4 regions of the Paenibacillus sp. Y5S-9 genome follow, and region 1 is predicted to be linked to each of the others. Evidence: riboswitches for the same ligand, from Rfam matches in the RefSeq annotation. Region 1 holds a riboswitch; each other region holds the start of a gene.
The links. A riboswitch is a leader RNA that binds a small molecule or an ion and turns the genes downstream of it on or off. The one in region 1 is predicted to bind thiamine pyrophosphate.

Region 2: another riboswitch for thiamine pyrophosphate. It lies ahead of V6669_RS04505 (ECF transporter S component); the one in region 1 lies ahead of tenA (thiaminase II).
Region 3: another riboswitch for thiamine pyrophosphate. It lies ahead of thiC (phosphomethylpyrimidine synthase ThiC); the one in region 1 lies ahead of tenA (thiaminase II).
Region 4: another riboswitch for thiamine pyrophosphate. It lies ahead of V6669_RS02320 (ABC transporter substrate-binding protein); the one in region 1 lies ahead of tenA (thiaminase II).

The regions. Positions count from the first base shown of each region.
Region 1 is NZ_CP145887.1:3,697,093-3,702,344, reverse strand. It holds gene V6669_RS16290 (CotH kinase family protein) at 1-823, opposite strand, end outside; gene tenA (thiaminase II) at 948-1,607, opposite strand; TPP riboswitch at 1,723-1,820, opposite strand; gene V6669_RS16280 (endo-1,4-beta-xylanase) at 2,027-4,699, opposite strand; gene V6669_RS16275 (PRD domain-containing protein) at 5,068-5,252, opposite strand, start outside.
Region 2 is NZ_CP145887.1:1,013,120-1,018,371, reverse strand. It holds gene V6669_RS04510 (ABC transporter ATP-binding protein) at 1-1,488, opposite strand, end outside; gene V6669_RS04505 (ECF transporter S component) at 1,489-2,082, opposite strand; TPP riboswitch at 2,313-2,422, opposite strand; gene V6669_RS04500 (copper amine oxidase N-terminal domain-containing protein) at 2,584-3,537, shown strand; gene V6669_RS04495 (pectate lyase) at 3,728-4,396, opposite strand; gene V6669_RS04490 (radical SAM/SPASM domain-containing protein) at 4,746-5,252, opposite strand, start outside.
Region 3 is NZ_CP145887.1:721,651-726,902, forward strand. It holds gene V6669_RS03350 (Fe-Mn family superoxide dismutase) at 1-586, opposite strand, end outside; gene V6669_RS03355 (alpha/beta fold hydrolase) at 736-1,761, opposite strand; gene V6669_RS03360 (IclR family transcriptional regulator) at 2,121-2,864, shown strand; TPP riboswitch at 3,014-3,127, shown strand; gene thiC (phosphomethylpyrimidine synthase ThiC) at 3,578-5,252, shown strand, end outside.
Region 4 is NZ_CP145887.1:487,287-492,538, reverse strand. It holds gene V6669_RS02340 (MFS transporter) at 1-698, shown strand, start outside; gene V6669_RS02335 (hypothetical protein) at 1,138-1,647, opposite strand; gene V6669_RS02330 (VOC family protein) at 1,821-2,207, shown strand; gene V6669_RS02325 (NAD(P)-dependent oxidoreductase) at 2,225-2,980, shown strand; TPP riboswitch at 3,126-3,238, shown strand; gene V6669_RS02320 (ABC transporter substrate-binding protein) at 3,548-4,588, shown strand; gene V6669_RS02315 (thiamine-binding protein) at 4,805-5,095, shown strand; gene V6669_RS02310 (ABC transporter permease) at 5,095-5,252, shown strand, end outside.

The DNA of each region.
Region 1 (5,252 bases):
TCGCTCCATCTTCCCCTGTCCCGCTGTTCATATTCGGCGGACTTGCACCATCCGGTGGCGCCATACCTTCAGTAGGAGGCTGCATATCTCCATACCCTTGTGCAAAAGGATTGCCATCTGGCCCTCCCATTCCTCCTGCCCCCATGTTGTCATCATTGTTCGGCTTGTAAAGTTCACCCTCATCATTCTTGGCTCGGGCGAGATATCCGCTGTCAATGTCTTCAACAGCCAGGTACAAACCCCAAGTATCTCCATTTACACTAATATTGGAGAATGCGAATAAAGGTGCATCTACGCCAATATAACTCATGATGTCATAACTCAAGTATTCCTTCATATAACTATTGTCGCTAATCATGTTGTTCACAACGAGCTTGTCCAACCCCATCCAAGTTTGATCCTTAACATACTCATCAAATTTGATTTTGAAACTATATCGATCCGTTGTATCATCGCTAGCGACTTGTCGAAGGCTGGAGTTACCCTTTGGACGAATTCCGACGTTTTCAATCGTTGTTCCGTTAATCGTAATATTAGCTGAGATGTACTGCTCCTCATTTGCATTATCCAGCATCTCTTTCCATGCCGCTTCATCCACATCAATCGAAATGGACATAACCTCATTTTTGTTGATTTGATCGGCATACCCTACTGTCTGCGCAGTATTCTCCGTTTTACTCTGATTATCCGTATTCGTTTGTTCTGTTTCAGTCGAATTACTTTCCGAGTCCACACTTCCTTGATTAGTCGAGCTGCATGCCGTCAGCATTGCAGTACATAACACCGCTACACCGATAAATTTAGGCCATTTGTATATACTCATTGCCATCACCTCATGATTGTTGTTAAATCTTTTTATATGTAATCATCATAGATGGCAATTCTTAAATGAATCTGAATGAGTGGCGTCATATGGTACTCTCTAATTGAATGAACGACCAGTGAACTTAAGGCTCCAGCCTCCATGACATCTCCCAAAAATCAAGCTCAAAGCGACTGCACATCACGAAAATATCTTCCATTCGTTGGTACGTTTCCTCGCTACAGCCTTCTAATAGCTTATCCGTTAACGCCACAAGGGATTGATTGTTGCTGTTGTATTCAGAGGAAGCATATCCTGTGATCCACTCTCCGTAAAAAGGATGATCAGCTGCACCTGGCTTTTGGGAAAGAACTTGACCGATCTCTGCATAGCTCCACGAGCAGGCCAGAATCGATACAAGTACTTCTGCTATACCGCCCGCATGGGAAACTGAGAGCATATAGTTTGTATAGGCTGCATTTTTCAGTGCAGGTTTTACCTGAAAAACATCATCCTCTGTAATTCCTAATCGCTCCATATAAGAACGATGAATTTTCATTTCACCATTCAGGATGTTATCTACGTTTTTACTAAAAAACTGCATCAATTTGGGGTCGTGCGACTTGACGATACCTAGTGCAAATACGCGGGCATAATCATACAGGTACAAGTAGTCTTGCAGCAAATAATAACGAAATTGTTCAACCTGTAAAGAACCATCCCCGATCCCTTTAACAAAGGGATGCTCAAGACATTCCTTCCACACAGGCTGTGCTGCCTGATATAGTCGCTCTGAAATAGTCAACGTGTGTTCCTCCAATTCATAATGTATGTATTTAAAAACAAAAAAACGAAACATCCATAGGATGTTTCGCAGACAAATACACTAAAACAAGGGGTACGCATGAGCTACCCAAGTACAGCGTTTCATCGTTGCATCCCTACGTTGGCATGATCCAAATCAGGTAAGGTCGGTTTAACACCCTCTCAGCCGGTTAAGGCTCCCTCGCAAACGGTTGTATGTAGTTGATTACTTTCTTGTTCCCATAAAAGAAAAAATAACATCCATTTAGTATATCAAGGGCTGTTAAATATAGTCAAGGCAGTTTGTATCCCACCTCATCAGCTTGAGTGACGTATGTAAACGATGAAAACCATCATAACAATGGTTGAGTTTTATCCACTGTTATGATGGTTTCTACTCTTACAATTACTGCCGATGGATTAATGCCCGAGTTTGTTCTTTCCGACAAAAGTGAGTATTCCGTACTGGGAAGTGTTTCTCCAGCTCTCATTGGTCGTATCATTCCACTTGGCTACGTTCTGTTTACCTCCGCCCTGGTTGTCGTTAATTTGAAGCTCGAAACCGAGGACATTTCCAGCCTTTGGCGTCAGTGAATTCAACTGGATTCTGGCTTCTACGAGGTATCCTTTATTCGTTTTCTTCACAGCGCTTACAAGACGTCCGGGTGAGGCACTGCCTGCAAAGGTTGCCACATTGTCTGCACTGATTCTGAACTGGGCATCATCATATTGAAAATACGGTGTGCGCTGGTGATTCTCGTCCAGGAAAATCTCAACCGAATCCTGATCCCATGGGTTGATACTATCTGTGATGATGTTTGGATCAGTGACATCGATTAGCAGATATAGATACTCACCTGACCACATTGCGCGAGCCACTGCCTCTGCACCTTCGGTCTGATTCAACCGTTTTACCTCAAATGGAACAGCCTTATTCCATAGGGCGTCTTTCTTCCCATCAATCTGAACAATTCCCTGCACAGCTTGTGCAGATTGGGGCATAGGTGCAAGTTGAATCACGCCGTATTTGCTTGTATCTTGTTCCTGAGATTGTGTTCGATCATTCCAGTACAGTGGATTATAAGGTTGTGTCCCACTTGCAGCGCCATCAGTCACACGGATATCCAAACCAACTTCATATCCTGAACCGACTTGTATACCACCCCATGGAATGTACAATTCAACCTGATATCCGGCTTTTGTCTCGCGTACACGATATGAACGCTGCTCCGCGCCCTCAGCTTTGCCCGACCGCTTAATGATTACGTGTCGGTCATCTGCTTCATAGGAAGTGGTCTTGCCATTATTGAGATCAACAAAGATGTCTACTTTGTCATTCACATCTGCATTCGCATCCTGAACATCCACAAGGATATACAAGTTACTTTGATCCCATAAGGTGCGGAAACTGGCTGATCCCGAAGAGTCACCCTTCAGTGGAGTAGACACCGCTTTGTTCCAGAGCGGATTTTGTGACTGTTTTTTGATATCCGGTTTACCCGAAAGTGAGACGGCTCTCTGTGTCAACACAGGCAAGCTGGATTCATCCACAAGTCCCCAGTATGCTTTTTTGGCCTTCAGGGCTGAATCAAACAGCATAGCCTGGTTGTTGTAAGACTTCTCATCTTGGAGTCCCCATAAGGTAACTGAAGAAATGTGATCTTTGTGTTTTTGGTACAAATCCAACAATTCCTTATATCGATACGCCTGTTTCACCGCAACTTCATCCGACATCTCTTCACCAAATGGAATTCCGCTATCCACATCCAGTTCCGTGATCTGAATATCCAATCCAAGTTCGACGAACATGTTGATCGTTTTTTCAATTTCGTCGATGGGCGGGGATTCCAGATTATAGTGGGATTGCAAACCCACTCCATCGATGAGTCCCTTCTCTTTCAGTCGTTTGACCAACTGATACATATGCTCTCTTTTCTCAGGGACTTCCGTGAAGTATTCGTTGTAGTATAATTTGGCATCCGGATCGGCTGCACGAGCAAATTCATAAGTTTTCTCAATGTAATCCGGACCGATTAGTTCATAAAAGGGACTTTTACGTAAACCGTTGGCATCACCATTGCTATCCGCAATCGCCTCGTTTACCACATCCCAGGCATAGATCTTACCTTTGTATCGGGTCATGACGGTTTCAACGTAATCCTGAATCCGGGCAAGCAGTAATTCTCGACTCGCAGGGTTACCCTGAGGATCCTTGAACATCCACTCTGCAGCATCAATATGCCACAACAACGCATGTGCGCGTACGCCCATACCATGCTCCTCAGCGAACTGAACATATTGATCGGCTGCCTCGAACTCATAAACACCTTCGGAAGGAGACATGTACTTCGGTTTCATCTCATAGGTTGCGGTCAAGCTGTTAAAGTGTTTGGTGAGCAGTTGTCCATATGCGCCTTCCAACTGCCAGCGATACACCGCTGCCCCAATGGGAAAATCATCTTGATACAGGTCTTCCAGAGACAGAATCTCTTCTTCTATCTCCAGTTGCTCGGCCAAAGTAAAAGATACATCGTCCACATAGAACGATAACGTATCTACACTATCTTCAGAGATGTAGGGTGTTTCGATAAACAAATTCAATTCAGTGGGATCATCGCTATACTGAAATTTTCCGGTGATCTTGTGCCATGTATTCCATTCTGCTTTGGTAATCTTCACGCTACCTATCGGGTTCCAGCTTTCGGCAGTTGTTTTTTTATATGTGGTGAGCTGTAGTGTTTGATCCGTGGTGGGCTGCTGGGTAAGTCTTACATATGCCATAATTTCATACTCTTGGTTACGCTCAAGCAGATCCTTCATGGATAGCATTGGTCCATGATAGGAGCGCTCACGGTTGGAAACTAGCATACTAGACTGGCCTTCGTGTGCTTCCTGTTGTGTCACTGTCAGCCTTTCGCTACCGATACGTGGAGTCCATCCCTGAAGTGTACCGTCTTCAAAGTTTGTGCTCAAATGACTTTCCTCCACTTCTGTAACTGCCTTGGATGCATGTGAGACATTCGAAAATGGAAGCATGGCGAGTACCAGCACAAGAACCAAGGCTGTTATATTCCATTGACCTAACCGTTTCATACAATTCCTCCTCATGATTTGGTCTAAGTATTTCTGAACGGATTAACATCCAGATAAATAGATTATAGTTATTTGGATAGCGCTTACATATAACAAATTTCCAATAATCATAATAAAAAGTTATCATTTGGTAATCTCATGTGAGTTTAGGAAGCTGGAGTTCGTTCGCGTGGAATATCAAAAAAGCCGCTACATATTTGCAAAAATAAAAGACCGTTTCCCGATAAAATACGAGAAAACGGTCATAGTTAAAAAGTATCTTTTTTCCTGTCTGCTAACAGGCATATAAACATGCTGGAAATCAAGGGCGTCAGATATTCAAAGAATCGCTTTCCCCAAAAATAAGGGAATATAACTTTAACTTTGTTTTATAATCGTCCCTCGTCACCCTGTTCCTCCTGCACAATTCGTGCAATGTGAATCATCAAATATAATAATTCCTCGTTTGATATGGAGATGTCCAGCATATTCTGCACGTAGGTTTTGATCATCTCCGCGCATTTGTATTCAAGCGGATGCTCCTTCACCATGTGTTGAAATATAAAATCTTTCG
Region 2 (5,252 bases), 2.7 Mb from region 1:
ACGATCATGGGTAACCATAACAATGGCTGTTCCCTCTCTCCGCAATTGCTCCAGTTGGGCTAACATGGCAAACGTATTGCGGGCATCCTGTCCAAAAGTAGGTTCATCCAACAGCAGTATTCGCTGCTCTCTCACCAGTGCAGAGGCAACGCTCAAGCGTCGCTTTTGCCCCATCGATAATTGGTAGGGATGACGCTCAGCCAGGTCGATTAGTCCAAATTGATTAAGCATCTGATTCGTCCTGGCAAGTCTTTCTTCCGTTGTTAGCCTGCCCCCCAGCAATGAAAATTCCACTTCTTCCGCGACGGTGTTAGTCACAAATTGAAACTCCGGGTTCTGAAATACAAACGCAATTTGATCTGCAAGCTGCTCCGTTTTGCCAGAAGGCAGACCGTCCACCTCATAATGACCTGTTGTTTTCAGGATATTCATCAGAGATAACAATAATGAACTCTTGCCAGCTCCATTAGCTCCGACAACACCAATCCAGTCTCCATGCCATACCTTGGCCTGCTCCACCTGAATAAAGGGTGTTTTCCCACGCCATCCGGTGAACTGGTGCAAGTCCAGTGCAGGCTGATAGGTGGGTGATCCAGGTGATAAGGATGAACCATGAGATATGGGAAATAGGCCCGGTGTATCGGGTAAACCCGACGATTGCTGTGCTTCCAAGCTTGAGATGTTCTGATTCACACACACTTGAAGCTTGCCAGAAGTACTTCCCTCTTCTGCCTTCGTTGCCTGCTCTCGCTCCTCCCATATGCCTGGATACCAGATTCCATAATCCTTCAGCTTGCCTCGTTCATCCGTGAATACCTGCTGCGCTGGCCCATCCGCCACAATCTTTCCTTCAGGTGACAACACAATGATGCGGTCGACCATATCCACAATCTCGTTTATTTTGTGTTCAACGATGATGATTGTTTTGTCACTGGCGACACGTTTAACGGTATCCCACACCTGGGAAGTGCCCTCATCATCCAGCAGTGCAGTGGGTTCATCCAAAAACAATACCTCCGGGTCCATGGCAAGCATCGAAGCAATCGCAAGACGCTGCTTCATCCCCTGTGACATGGACTGGATCAATACACGATTCTGTTCAAAGGATAACCCCACTTGTTTCAGATAATATTCAATCAGAGCCGGCATCTTTTCACGTGGAATATTTCGGTTTTCCAGAACAAATGCGATCTCTTCATCCGTAAAGGACATACAGAACTGGGTATCCGGATCTTGAAAGACCACTCCTGCTTTGGCGGGAACCTGAATATCATCACATTTCATCGGAATCTCAACCGAACGTGGAATTAAACCGCTCAGAATTTGCAATAACGTTGATTTACCGGAGCCGCTAGGGCCAAGCAACAGCACTTTCTCTCCTTGACGCACAGAAAGAGACAAGCCTTGAAATACCAAGGCTTTCTCTCCCGGGAACTTGCATCTTAGATTTGTCACACTTACCGCTTGCGAATTCCCCTCTCCGCTCATCTAATCCAGCGCCTCATAATCCTGTTTGGATACCGGTCTGAGGGAGCGTGTTACACCGGTCAGTTCCAATGCTTTTGCGAGATAATAAGCGAACACTCCTGCAATCAGGATGCTTCCGATGAAGCGGAATCCGATAAATAACGTATAATTCCAGGCCGAGAGTGAATCAATATACCCGTACTGATAATCCAGCACAAGCGAAGCCGCTGCGGCTCCTATGGCTGCAAGACAAGTGACAAACAGATTGGTTTTGCGATACAAAAAAGCGGCAAAGAATATCTCGGCTCCCAACCCTTGCAACAAACCATACACAAGTGTGGACATGCCCCATTCACTGCCCAGAAAAGCACTTACCGTTGAAGCCGCAACCTCGGCGAGAATCGCCACGCCTGGTTTACGAATGATAACAAAAGCAAATGTGCCCGCCATAAACCACATGCCGTAGATCATCTGCTCCGCATGAACGCCGAATGGTTTCATCAAGTCATATGTAGGTCCCCATATCTTGTAAATCACCCCAAACACTACTGCGATCACGATGGTTACCAGAATATCCGTTAGTTTCAATCGCTTGTTGCCTGCTGTTGTTGCCATGTTCTCTACGTCCTTCCTTTGTTCCCTGTGAGGGTTATCATAATAAACGAAAAAGCCTCCCCGGTTCCGGGCAGGCCTTACGCGCAGTATACAATCCTCACAATGTGTAATGGATGGATGTCGAAAATACGGAATATCAACCATACCCCATCCGCCCTGGCATATACACCACCACAGCTCAAAGAAGGTCAGTTGTTCATCCACGTTCATTCCTCACAATTCACCCTTACATATCGCAAATCCTTGTTCTCTACGCTGGCATTACCCAGATCAGATGTACGGTCAGCGGCACAAGGCCACTCTCTCAGCCCAACTTCATTGAGCTCCCGGTTCACTTATTTCATTGCTTCTAATGTACATCAGATGGGTATTTGTGGCAATCCCTAGAAAAAGCTTTATTTGGGGTAACAGGGAACAGGACATCGGATGGTTCACTTTCCATAATATGAAACATTTAGGTTATGTAGTCCGTCTTAAACATTAGAAGGGAGATTGATAGTGATGAAAGATTACAACTCTGTTTGGCAGCTTAAAACATGGAAAATGGTCCTTGCCGCTTCGATACTCACCGCAGGCACGGCACCTGCCTTACTCTCATCCACTGTGGCGGAAGCCGCAGCAACCAAACCTAAACCGACAGCTTATATTAACAATGTTCAAGCTCAATATGATGTTGTCATACGGCAGGGTATTACGTACGTGGCATTGACGGAGCTTCAATTCCTCGGCAACTATACGTTTGGTTACAATAACAAAACAAAAGAGATCAGCATTAATACAGGCAGCGATAAGTATGTCCTTACACCTAACAGCAAAACAATGAAGAAAAATGGTCAAAATGCGACATTGTCTTCAGCGCCGATTCTGGTGAATGGTAAAGCGATGCTTCCGCTCCGTGCCGTCGGTGAAGCTTTTGGTGCCAAGGTGCAGTGGAACCAGAAGGCCAAGGAAGCCTACATTTACACTACCGATGCTACGATTGTAAAAGAATATAACAGTTCCGATCTGACTGTGGCGCGTGAAGCCGCACTGCATCTGCCCCGCTTTTCTGAACTGGGACAAGCACGTCTGGACATTCGCAACCCTTTGGGTCCAGTGGATTCATCCATTGAATACATTTTTGAACAAGGCAAAAAAGATCGTTTCTTCGTTGTTGAGGATAACGATCTGATCAGTTATTATATCCTCAAAAATGGAAGTGCCCTACTACAATGGCAGGCCAACATCAGCAAAAGTGCTGGAACCATCGGTGACCTGTTCTTTATTAAAACCAAAGCCGTTGCTGAAGCAGGGACTCGTCCTTCCGTAGCAGGTCAAACACTCGTATCATTCAAGTACTCTCGCATGCTTGAAGAAACCTCTTACGAAATCATGAACAAATTGGGCTCTATTGATACCGGTTCTGTTACCCCCGAGAAAGGCAAAATCATCGTTGAAGTTCTGGGAGAAAAATAATATGAGCCTCCGCTATAAAACATTGCTCAGGAGAACTATAAGAACTATACTATGACATCTGCATTACAAAAAGCGTCCCTCAAAGTCAGTGTGGCAATGACCTTGGGACGCTCTTTTTGGCGTTATATTTTAACTTCAAATCACAAGTGGAGCTTAAACTTTTACCAACTCCAGCGATTCAATCTCCTGTTTAATATTGCGTATTGCCGGATTGACTGGTCTTACCTGAAGCAAACCCCTTGAACAACGTTGGTACTTTGGAATAACGGGTATTCGTAATTTTGCCTTGTGATGTACTGCTGTCTGTACGCATAATCGAATCTTTCACATTGGAAATGTTTGAGTTATCCAGCGTCATATTAACTGCGAAGGAAGTTCCACCATTTTGGCGAACCAGTTTGCCAATATCATCTGCACGGAAATTTTTGATGTTAATCGTTCCAGCTGCATTCATCTGGAACACTTTATCATAAGCCTTGTACGCTGCCCCACCGGTAATATTAACCGTTCCAGCCGACTTCAATGTCAGAGCATCCTCGCCTACGTCCTCCCAGACTACATTCGATATATTACAGTTACCATAACAGTGAACACCATCGGCAGCAGGTGATCCGATATTTACATTTTTGAGCGTGGCCCCTGCCTCCAGCCGGAAGACTGGCTTCTGGCCCTCTGCTTGAGAACCGTCACCCAGTGTGGAAGGATTGGCTACAAATGTTTTGCCTTGACCGTCATAGGTCGTGCCCTTTGGAACAACAATCGTTGAATTAACAACTGTAGGTGCAGCAGCAACCGGAACTGCACCAAATATGGAAGCAACCAAACCAGCGGACAACAACAACGTCAATATTTTTTTCATAATTTTATTCCTCCCTTATTCTCTCGTTATTTGGTAGTGTACAAGCCTAAGCTTGTCCTGGAAGTTCGTCAGAGGTGCACCTCTGTCCGACCCACAACCTAATCCTACCAAATAAGGAAGGCAACTAGAATAATCATTAGATCAGATATATCATGAAACCGCACAATCCCTGTCATATCGGCATTTTTTGCATGCCAGGTCTCTCAAGCAATATGCTGATATCAACCTCTGGTATGCTCATTTGTAACGTATGTACCCCTAACTTGAATCCCCGATAACAAAGAAAGACCACTACATTTGTCTCCAAATGTGTGATCTTGAACGGCTTCTGTCTTGCTGATATAAGATATCAGGCTCCGAATCTCTGACGATAACCGCACTTTCGACACAACTCTTCCACAGCTTCCCGCTTGGAGAAACCATATACCAGATTGTTCGCTCGCTCACCCTCAATAATCTCCGAGAATGACTTCTCGTGCACATTACCCAAGTTAATTACACCCTCGCCATCGAGACAGCATGGAACCACCGTTCCATCTACAAGCACAGCTGCCTGCCCACGCAATGCATGGCAGAAGCCTTTGCCGTCATCTTCAGGTGCATCCAGACTTGGCCACTGGAACTCATGGTCCTGATTCAGATATACATTCGGGGCAATTTTGACCCCACTGCCTGGAACTACTTTTTCCTCAATGCGGAAGTCCAGATTGAACTCACGTTCCAATACTTCAAGAGTCTCCCGATTTCGATTCATCTGAGCATTTGTGAAGTTATCCTGCGTCAGATTCCACAGTCGGAATGAGATGATGACATTGTGCTTAACGGCCTCGTGTACAAAGGACAAAATATGACGCAG
Region 3 (5,252 bases), 3.0 Mb from region 1:
CGGTTGCAGATTGGATCTGAGCTGAAGCGGCAGGTGCATTTACATTCCCCTCTGGAGAAGTTGGAGCTTCTGAAGCTTGGCGATGGATGCTTCCTGACTCTGACGTATGCAACGCATTTTCCAGAAAAAGTGACGGCTCCGAATCCGTCTCGCGCAAGATGCCAGGTTGGCCAAGCGTATCCAATACGCCCAGAAAATATTCCGATTCCCGGATAAAATGCAGAATGAGTACTTTGGCAAGCGGAACAGCTTGCACAGCAGCACTTTGCTCCAGAAGAACGTACAGCTGTCTGATGAACTCTCTCGATTGCTGCCGAGCTGCCAACACAAGTTGATCGATACAACGAACCATGTAGGGAGCAGGTGGATGGGTTGCGGGCAATAGTTGTTTTAAAAGCTGATTGGCTACTCGCTCACTGTTTGCAAAGGTAGCCTCCCAATCCTCCAGTAACTTGACGTATGGGGGCTCCAGATCAGGAACCAGGGCACGAATGACGAGTGTATGTTCTTTCTCCTGCTCTTTCCAGAAACGGATTTCCTCCAATGTTCGCAGAGGCAGTAGGTGACCATATCCATACCAGTTCATCTATGTTGAACCTCCTTCAGATGAAATTCATTACATGCAGACCATCTGTTCATGCGTCCCAAGAGTATATTCCACGAGCTTGTTGTCCTATGAGTGCAAAAAAAAGAGCCCCTGAGGGCTCTGGAAAAAATTCAATGATTGAAATTTGGTTATTCTCCACTATTCGTGTTTTGCACATCGTCACTGCTTGTCTTCGTTACATGACTCAGGAAAGTTGAGACACGGCGCAGGTATTCCTTTGGATGCTCCCGGAAGATCAACTCATGATGCGCATCCTGGACAATCCATACATCCGAGTACGGATTGGTCTGGTTGGCGGCGAGCTGCTCCGCAATTGGATAAGGCGCCTTCTCGTCCTCTGTACCATGGATGAAGAAAATCGGGAACGGATAATCTTCCTTTTTCACTTCCTGATACGGGATCTGTTGCAATCCGGTACCATTCAGAACAGGGAACAACAGATTCATGATCTCGAGTGTAGGCTGACGCGGGAGATCGATCTGGTTATGAATGTTGTGGTACAGCGTATCCGGCTCAAGCAGGAACGTACTGTCCAGAATCATTGCATCCACTTCCTGTGTAATCAGCCCAGTCTGAAGCGCTGTACCGGCACCCATCGAGAAGCCCCAGACAACCAGTTCCTGCGCACCACGTTGCTTGGCGAACTGGATCGCACCGAGCAATTGCTGTGACTCAGCTTTGCCACCTGTGGCTACAGCTTTGTTCACCTGTGAGGCGAAGCCATAATCGAACATGACCACGTTGAACCCAAGTTGATGGGCATAGTGTGCCAGGTCATACATGGGTACCCATGTTTCTTCACGATTGGCACCATAGCCGTGACTGAAAATAATCGTTTTGCTTGCAGCATTGTCAGCAGGTATATACCATCCCTGCATCGTGCGGCTGCCATCTGCTGCCGGGAACGTGATGTCTTCATACTTCATGTTCTTGGCCTGCATTGGATTGGAGAAGACCGGTGCTACAGTAGGATTGGATAATACCCATGCGATATAACCATGCAGTGCAATAAAACAAAACAGTAGAAAAAATACAACGGAGAGCAGCAACGCTACGATAATATGTTTGAACCGAATCAGCCTCGGTGATAGGGAAGAGGGCAGATCGGACACTTTTGTTTGCAGCGGGGCTTCGCTCTGGGATGTTGGATACATGAATGCCCCTCCTTTGAAGTTCAGTTGAAGATAACAACGACATGAAAAGAGAATTGCGTTTATTTCAGAGCCTGCTTCAGAGCGATATCTTAATGTAATATATCTTTATCGTATGTTCCAATATAGTCAAAGTCAATTGATTGAGGGCATTTGTTACGCAATTGTTATATAGTTCTTAAGATATATGGGTAACATTACCTTAGTGTGTAAATTACAGGGGATTAAGTCTTATAAAAAGGAAAAATTTACAGGTTGGCCTATTTTGATTTTGGCTCTTTTTGGTTTACAGATGAGACCGTTTCTCATATAATTTATGTAACCAAGTTTCATGTGATGAAACATGAGGAGGGCATTATGCCATGGAAGATCGCAAGTTAACCGTCCGGGCTGTGGAACGGGCGCTGGATATATTATTATGTTTTACCACACGCAGTGATCTGGGACTCACCGAAATTGCCAGCCAGATCGGCTTGCACAAAAGTACAGTGCACCGTTTGATGGCTACGCTGGAGGATCGAGGGTTCGTGATCCGTGATGCAGCAACAGAGAAGTACCGACTTGGCATCCGAATCTGGGAGCTGTCAGCTCATATGTCCCGCAGTGATGATCCCGCTATTCTGCTGCTGCCTGCGATGGAGCGACTGAGAGATCGATTGGGAGAGACCGTGAGTCTGTACCTGCGTGATGGGAGTGAACGGATACGGATTCAGGCTGTGCAAAGTGATCAGGCGATTCGCCGAGTCGCCCCCGTTGGTGTTAGACTCCCGCTGTCTGTGGGCGCTTCCAGCAAAGTTTTGATGGCGTTTGCCACGGACGAGGATCGTGAAGAACTGATGAACGGCCCGGAATGGCCGGTGTTTATTGATCCGGCGGTGTATTTGGCGCAGATGGGAGATATCCGGGATAACGGATATGCGACGAGTTATGAGGAACGTGAGCCGGGAGCTGCCGCGGTATCTGTACCGATTATGGATCGCAGAGGCAATATTGCAGCTGCGCTCTCGGTCTCAGGGCCTGTCAGCCGACTCTCGCAGGAGACATTGCATGAATACGCACCTGTGTTGAAGGATGCTGCTACGCAGATGGGGCTCATGTTATCCTGATGTTGAGGTGAGGTTTTTTCTCCAATTGAGTTAGTGTTCTGGAATATAAAGGTTGTTTTTATGTTCCGGTTGCGCTACTCTGTAATGGACGGCCCAACGGAGCCAGCTTCATTGAATATGAACGGCGGCTTATGTAAGCCGCAACTTACTAACGTTACTGGGGGAGTCCGAATTGTCCGGACTGAGACGGAATCGCATGAGATTCCGGACCCTTTGCACCTGATCTGGATCATACCAGCGTAGGGAAGTAATCGGCGATATGACCACAAACCACCACATGATGTGACCCTTGTAGGGCTCTGTTAAGGAGCTGCGTAAAGGTGCATTATTGGTGATGGACATAAAAGTCGGTTCCTTCGGGGACCGGCTTTTTTATATACAGTGAACGGGCGATATAGAGCGGATTCTATGGGCTCCTTTTTCAATAATCTGCGAAAGTGGGCTTGGATGATGAGAGAGAAGTCACCATAGATTCATGATCTGTGTCAGCCTCCGTCTGTTGTGAACTGTACATGAATAATGTCTCCTCTGGTCTGGTGTAGGATCGCTCTTTCTTCTCTGTGCTCTGGATGATTTGGGACAGGTGCGTAAGTGAGCTGATGACGATACCAATGAAACCAAGTGAACGAACACTGAGGAGGAGACAAGCGAACATGAGTACAGGAAACCAAACGGGACAACAAGCGATGGAACAGGAACATAACGGTCAGCAGATGGAAAAGGAAACAGGAGCGGCCGAACGGGTTCAGCCCTTTCCGGGCAGCCGCAAAGTCTACATTCAGGGCTCACGGCCGGACATTGCTGTACCGGAGCGTGAGATAGCCCTTCATGACACAAATACTCCCCAAGGGGTGGAGCATAACGAACCGCTACGTGTCTACGATACGAGCGGCCCCATGACCGATCCCGCATTTCATGCGGATATCCGCGCAGGTCTGCCAGCCCTGCGCACTCGCTGGATCACAGAGCGTGGCGATGTCGAAGCTTATCAGGGCCGTACGGTTAAACCGGAGGATAACGGACAAAAGCCCGGAGGGAAGAGAGCCGGCGCCGAAGAGTACCCTGGATTGCGTGGCAAACCGCTGCGAGCACAGACAGGACGCTGTGTGACTCAGATGCATTATGCGAGGCAGGGAGTCATTACGGCAGAGATGGAATTCGCCGCCATTCGTGAGGGCGTAGAACCGGAATTTGTAAGGCAGGAGCTGGCGAGTGGACGTGCGATTCTGCCATCCAACATCAATCACCCGGAGAGTGAACCGATGTTGATCGGTCGTCATTTTCACGTGAAGATCAATGCCAACATAGGTAACTCTGCCGTATCTTCCTCCATCGAGGAAGAGGTGGAGAAGATGACCTGGGCGGTACGTTGGGGATCGGATACGGTGATGGATCTGTCCACAGGCAAAAACATTCATACCACCCGGGAATGGATCATCCGTAATTCACCTGTGCCGATTGGTACGGTGCCGCTGTATCAAGCGCTGGAGAAGGTGAATGGCGAAGCGGAAGCTCTGACCTGGGAGTTGTACCGTGATACGCTCATTGAGCAGGCAGAGCAGGGCGTGGACTACTTTACGATTCATGCAGGTGTATTGCTGCGTTATATCCCCATGACCGCCAAGCGGATGACAGGCATTGTGTCTCGGGGCGGTTCCATTATGGCAGCATGGTGCCTTGCGCATCATCAGGAGAATTTTTTGTACACCCATTTTGAAGAAATCTGCGAGATTATGAAAAGGTATGATGTGGCGTTTTCGCTGGGAGATGGACTTCGTCCAGGCAGTATCTACGATGCCAATGACGAAGCTCAGATGGCGGAACTGGCTACGCTTGGAGAACTGACGCAGATCGCATGGAAGCATGATGTGCAGGTGATGATCGAAGGCCCGGGGCATGTGCCGATGCACAAGATCAAAGAGAATGTGGACTTGCAGATGGAGATATGCCAAGAGGCACCGTTCTATACGCTGGGGCCGCTGACGACCGACATTGCCCCGGGTTACGATCACATCACCTCCGCCATTGGTGCGGCCATGATTGGCTGGTTCGGCACGTCCATGCTCTGTTATGTTACACCAAAAGAACATTTGGGCCTGCCCAACAAGGATGATGTGCGGGAAGGGGTCATCGCCTACAAGATCGCAGCTCATGCCGCAGATCTGGCGAAGGGTCATCCGCGTGCCCAGCGCCGGGATGATGCATTGTCCAAGGCACGCTTCGAGTTCCGCTGGCGTGACCAGTTTAACCTGTCACTGGACCCTGAACGTGCGCTGTCCTACCATGATGAGACGCTGCCGGCAGAAGGAGCCAAAGAAGCTCATTTCTGCTCCATGTGCGGACCGAAGTTCTGTAGCATGCGCATCACGCAGGACATTCGTGCCTTTG
Region 4 (5,252 bases), 3.2 Mb from region 1:
AACTCGATAAGTTTCTGGAGCGACAGAGTTCAAATAAAAGTTCAGTACATGCCCACACCGCTGGGACATCGGGTGAGATGCATCCCGCATCTGCAAGTACGCCCAGTCCAACCTATCGTGGCCGTAACAGAACTCTTCTGGTGTTATTCGTCCTGTTCTTCTTCCTATATGTTGGCACCGAGATGAGTCTTGCGAACTTCATGCCAGCGATTCTGATTGAGAAAATGAACATGAAAGAAGCCGGAGCAGCGCTTAGTGTCACCTGTTTCTGGATTGCCATGTCCGTAGGACGACTCTTCGCCGGGTATGTCGCAGAGAAATTCCAATACCGCGTCTACGTTCTGTACAGTTGTCTCGCATCTGTTCTTTTGTTAATGGTATTTCCATTTACAAACCAAATCTGGTCTGCATTTCTCATCATCTTGCTGCTTGGACTTGCGATGTCAGGCATTTTCTCTATTGCCCTTGTCTTCGCCAGTAAACTGCTGCCCGGAACCGAAGAATCCACACCCAGTATTTTGATTGCCTCAGGTGGGGTTGGCGGTGCCATTCTGCCTTTGACCACGGGATGGAGTCTGGATCATCTGGCGGTTAATCAATCTGCATGGATGCTTGCGATCTTTGCAGTTGGCCTGCTTGTTATTAGCGTGATCACGTATCAATGGCAGAACAAATATGTGGTAGATACAGCGACTTAACAGTTATGTGTCGATGCAGGCCTGAACCTGAGAATTAGAATCAGAAATAGAATACCTATTATAGAGATTGAGATGTCCACCGCCATGAATTGGCGATGGACATTTTTTTGTAGCGTTACTCTGTTCTAGCGAACCTAGCACACGCTATTTATCTGCATTTCAGGATATTTGAAATCTAACGAATCCTAGAGACGTTATTATAGGTAATTATCTAAAATTCAAGGTCTCGTTGAAGGTTTTTTGCATAATAACGCCGCTGAGATTCGTTAGATTTTTCATTCCCTAAAAACTGGCCTAATAAGGTGTCCTCGATTCGTTAGCGCTGTTATCATGGTGGAAAGTGTCCTATCTTTATTCTCTGATCACCTTTCATTAAAGGTGAGCATATGATCTATTCATTTGCACAAGATTGCCCAGGAAATACTTATGGCCAACCGAATCACACACTTTTGTTAACGACAGGCATTACGGGCCCGTTATCCTTGATGAATTTACCAAATACATATCGGACGAGTGGCCCCAAAATGATCAATTGATATGGAAGCGCCAGGCTGAAGTTACGAGCGATTGTATGAAGGTACGTACGGAGTACGAATGACCCACTTAATTGATCCGCGAGATATGCCGAGATCATTCCATACATGGACATGATCAGTACCATGCCAATCACCATAAAAAATGACATAGCAAGCACACCCAAAATCTTGTTGGACTTGTCGAAGGGCAAGGAGAATGCAATCTTTCTCGCCACAGGGCCAACAATGAAAGACTCCACCAGAAACGCGATGACAAAACATAATATGAATTGAAGCAGTATCTCAAGCGGGGACATCTTGCCGAGTAACCCACTGTGCCATAGATTGAAGAACATCATGACCAAGACCATTCCTGTACACATCATTAATCCGAAAATAATTTGTTCCTTCTTGCTTGCTGGCAATTCTCTCATCCTCTCTGTTTACCTTCGTAATTATAGAGATGAGGAAACCCTCCACATAAGTGAACATTATGTGAACATTTATGGTTTTTTCAAATTAAAATCCGATTTGACAACCTCGTAGTACAGCCCTATGATATCCCTTAAAATGGTAGAGAATTTACTACATTTGGAGGAATATAATTATGAGTTTTCAAAAGCGCATTGACCACGTTGGCATTGCCGTTCGTGATCTGGAGACCACGCTGCGTTTCTACACAGAGGTTGTTGGATTGGAACTGAAAGACCGGGTGACGCATACCAACGGCGTTATTCAGCTTGCCTTCCTCGGCTTCAATGGAAGTAACGAGACTGAGATTGAGTTAATTCAAGGATACAGCGACAAGCTGCCTTCCGAAGGTACGGTGCACCATTTTGCGATCCACGTGGATGATCTTGATTCTGAGTACAAACGTATCCAAGCCACCGAAGCCGAATTTATCGATGGAGAGATTATCACACTGCCTAACGGTTACCGCTACTTCTTCATCTATGGACCTGAAAAGGAATGGATTGAGTTCTTCCAGCGCTAAGAATTGGAGTTGATTTCATGAACATTTTAATTACGGGCGCAGCCGGGAAAATTGGACGTGATTTGTCCCAATACTTGTCAGAAGCATATCACCTGCGACTAACGGATTTGAATACCGACAGACTGCAAACGTATCAAGAAACCCGTCATGAGATCATGACACTGGATGTGACAGACCCCGAAGCCTGTCAGCATGCATGCGAAGGCATGGATGTGGTTGTACATCTGGCGGGAGACCCTTCCCCGCATGCCGGATTCTATGAATCGTTGTTGGATATCAATATCAAAGGTACATTTAATGTATTCCGTGCAGCTAAAGACCAAGGTGTACGAAGAGTCATTCTTGCAAGCAGTGCACAGACGATTGAGGGGTATCCCATTGATGCTCAAGTCTATCCGGACATGCCAACACGCCCACGGAATTTGTACGGGGTTAGCAAATGTTTTGGAGAATCACTCGCTTCCTATTTTGCGTATACCGAGGGTTTACAAAGTGTTGCGATACGTATAGGTGCATATGATGATTTTCAACCAGACGGACCCGTGCTGGAGGCAAGGGATATGAGCGCGTATATTAGTCCGGCTGACTTGTGTGATTTGATGTTCAAAGCAATTACAACTACTGATCTGGAACCCTTCACCATACTGCATGGGATCTCGAATAATCGGTTTAAACGATTGAATCTGGAAACCACTCAGAAACAGGTAGGTTATGAGCCCAAATCCGATGCTTTTGCACTCAGTCAGATTGCCTTATATGATTCCCCACGATAATTATTGAAAATAACACATCCAAACAGACTGTTATACATATGTATAACGGTCTGTTTGATAAGTTCATACGTGTCCCCATCCAGTTCCTGACTGGACACGTTCCACCGGCTGGCCTATAATTACACCTAGTAATGCCCGTAACTTCATAGTTTCCCAGGGGAGTCGGAATTGGCCGGCTGAGAGTGTATCCCACCAAGATACTAACCCTTAGACCTGATCTGGATCATGCCAGCGTAGGAATCGGAGTATATCGAAATGGCACAGCCCTATGGCTGAACGCCACCTCTCTAACGCCTGCACGCGTCCCGGATTACGGGACGCTTTTTTTGTTACTATCAGAAAGTATAAGTTTGGAAGCATCACCTTTCTGATATTGCATGAAAAACTGCCGCTAAACGCGGTCTGGCTTCCTTGAATGACATCGATGGACGTTTTATTTTCGTTCAAAAATAACGTCATCCAGATCTCAACTGGTATAAATCTGTCGATTTATGCAAGATGATTGGATATGAAGCCAAGGAGTACCCCGTGCCAATCGGCCGGACATACCGAAGGAGAGAATCACAGATGAAATGGCGTAAAACGATAGGATTGTTGCTCTTATGCGTGCTTATGGTGACTGTAGCCGCATGTGGCGGCAAAGAAGCTGCCCCGGCAGAACAGAACAGCAACACAAATAAGGAAAGCAGCAACGAAGGTGACACTGCCGCCTTAAAGGATATTAAAGTGGTGCTCGACTGGACACCAAATACGAATCATACCGGCCTGTATGCGGCTGTAGATCAAGGTTTTTACAAGGCCGAAGGCTTAAACGTAGAGATTGTTCAACCAGGTGCCGGTGGCGCGGATACGATGGTTGCCTCCAATGAAGTACCGTTTGGCGTAAGTTATCAGGAGAGTGTAACTCAAGCCCGCACACAGGGTGTTCCTCTCGTCTCCATCGCAGCAGTTATTCAGCATAATACATCCGGGTTCGCTGCTCCGGCGGATCGGAATATCAAATCACCGAAGGATTTTGAAGGTAAAACCTATGGCGGTTGGGGTTCCCCAGTCGAAGAAGCCGTGATGCAATCCATTATGGAAGGCGACGGAGCAGATGTATCCAAAGTGAAAAACATTAACATGGGTGACGCTGACTTTTTCACCGCAGTGAAACGGGACATTGATTTCGCATGGATTTTCTACGCTTGGACGGGGATTGAAGCCGAACTTCGCGGGGAACCAATCGACATGTTATATGTGAAGGATTATTCAGAAGCATTGGATTATTACACACCTGTCCTTGTAACAAACGAGCAGACGATCCAAAACGACCCTGAGCTGGTGAAAGCATTCCTGAAAGCCACCTCCGAAGGGTATCAATATGCGATTGATCATCCCGAAGACGCGGCGAACATTCTGATCAAGGCTGTACCGGATCTGGACAAGGAATTGGTCCTGGCAAGCCAGAAGTGGCTTAGTCCCAAGTACACAGATGACGCCACGCGCTGGGGTGAGCAAAAACAGGAAGTGTGGCAGAACTACACCGACTGGATGTTTAGCAAAAAACTGCTCGATGAACAGATCGATGTAAGCAAAGCATATACAAACGAGTTTTTACCCCAATAAAAATTGCTTAAGTTTAACTTTTTTACACAAGAACGAAGAGTGCAGAACCCATCTGAAGAAACAAAGTGTTCGCCTTTATCCCCGGATTTCCCCATTGAAAATGGATTCAAGAAATCTGGGGATAACAGCGATCAGAAGAGGGTACTGCAATCGGAGTGATAAGTGTAAACCTGGTTCAATTCATGCAATTTATCACGAAAGGAGCCGTGATCTCTCATGGCAAGCACACTACTTAGCATTCAGGTTATTCCCAAAACGCCAAATGGCGAGAATTCTTATCCTTACGTAGATCGCGCCATTGAAGTTATTCAGCAATCCGGCCTGAAATATCAGGTGAACGCGCTCGACACCACGATGGAGGGAGAACTGGAGGAACTGCTCGAGGTTGTCCGTAAAATGCACGAGGTACTTGTGGAGGCTGGCAGCCCAAGCATCATCTCCCAGATCAAAATCGCCCATAGCCCTGCTGGCTTCAGCATGGATACCCTGACGGAGAAGTATCGCTAATGCATGCCTATTTCAAAAATGTATGGCCGCCCATTGTGGCGGTTATTCTCTTTATAGCGATATGGCAGGGAGCCGTCTCCCTCTTCCATATTGAGAAATGGATGCTACCTGCACCATCCGACATCGCCCGCGAAGCGGCAACCCAGGCCGAGCGGCT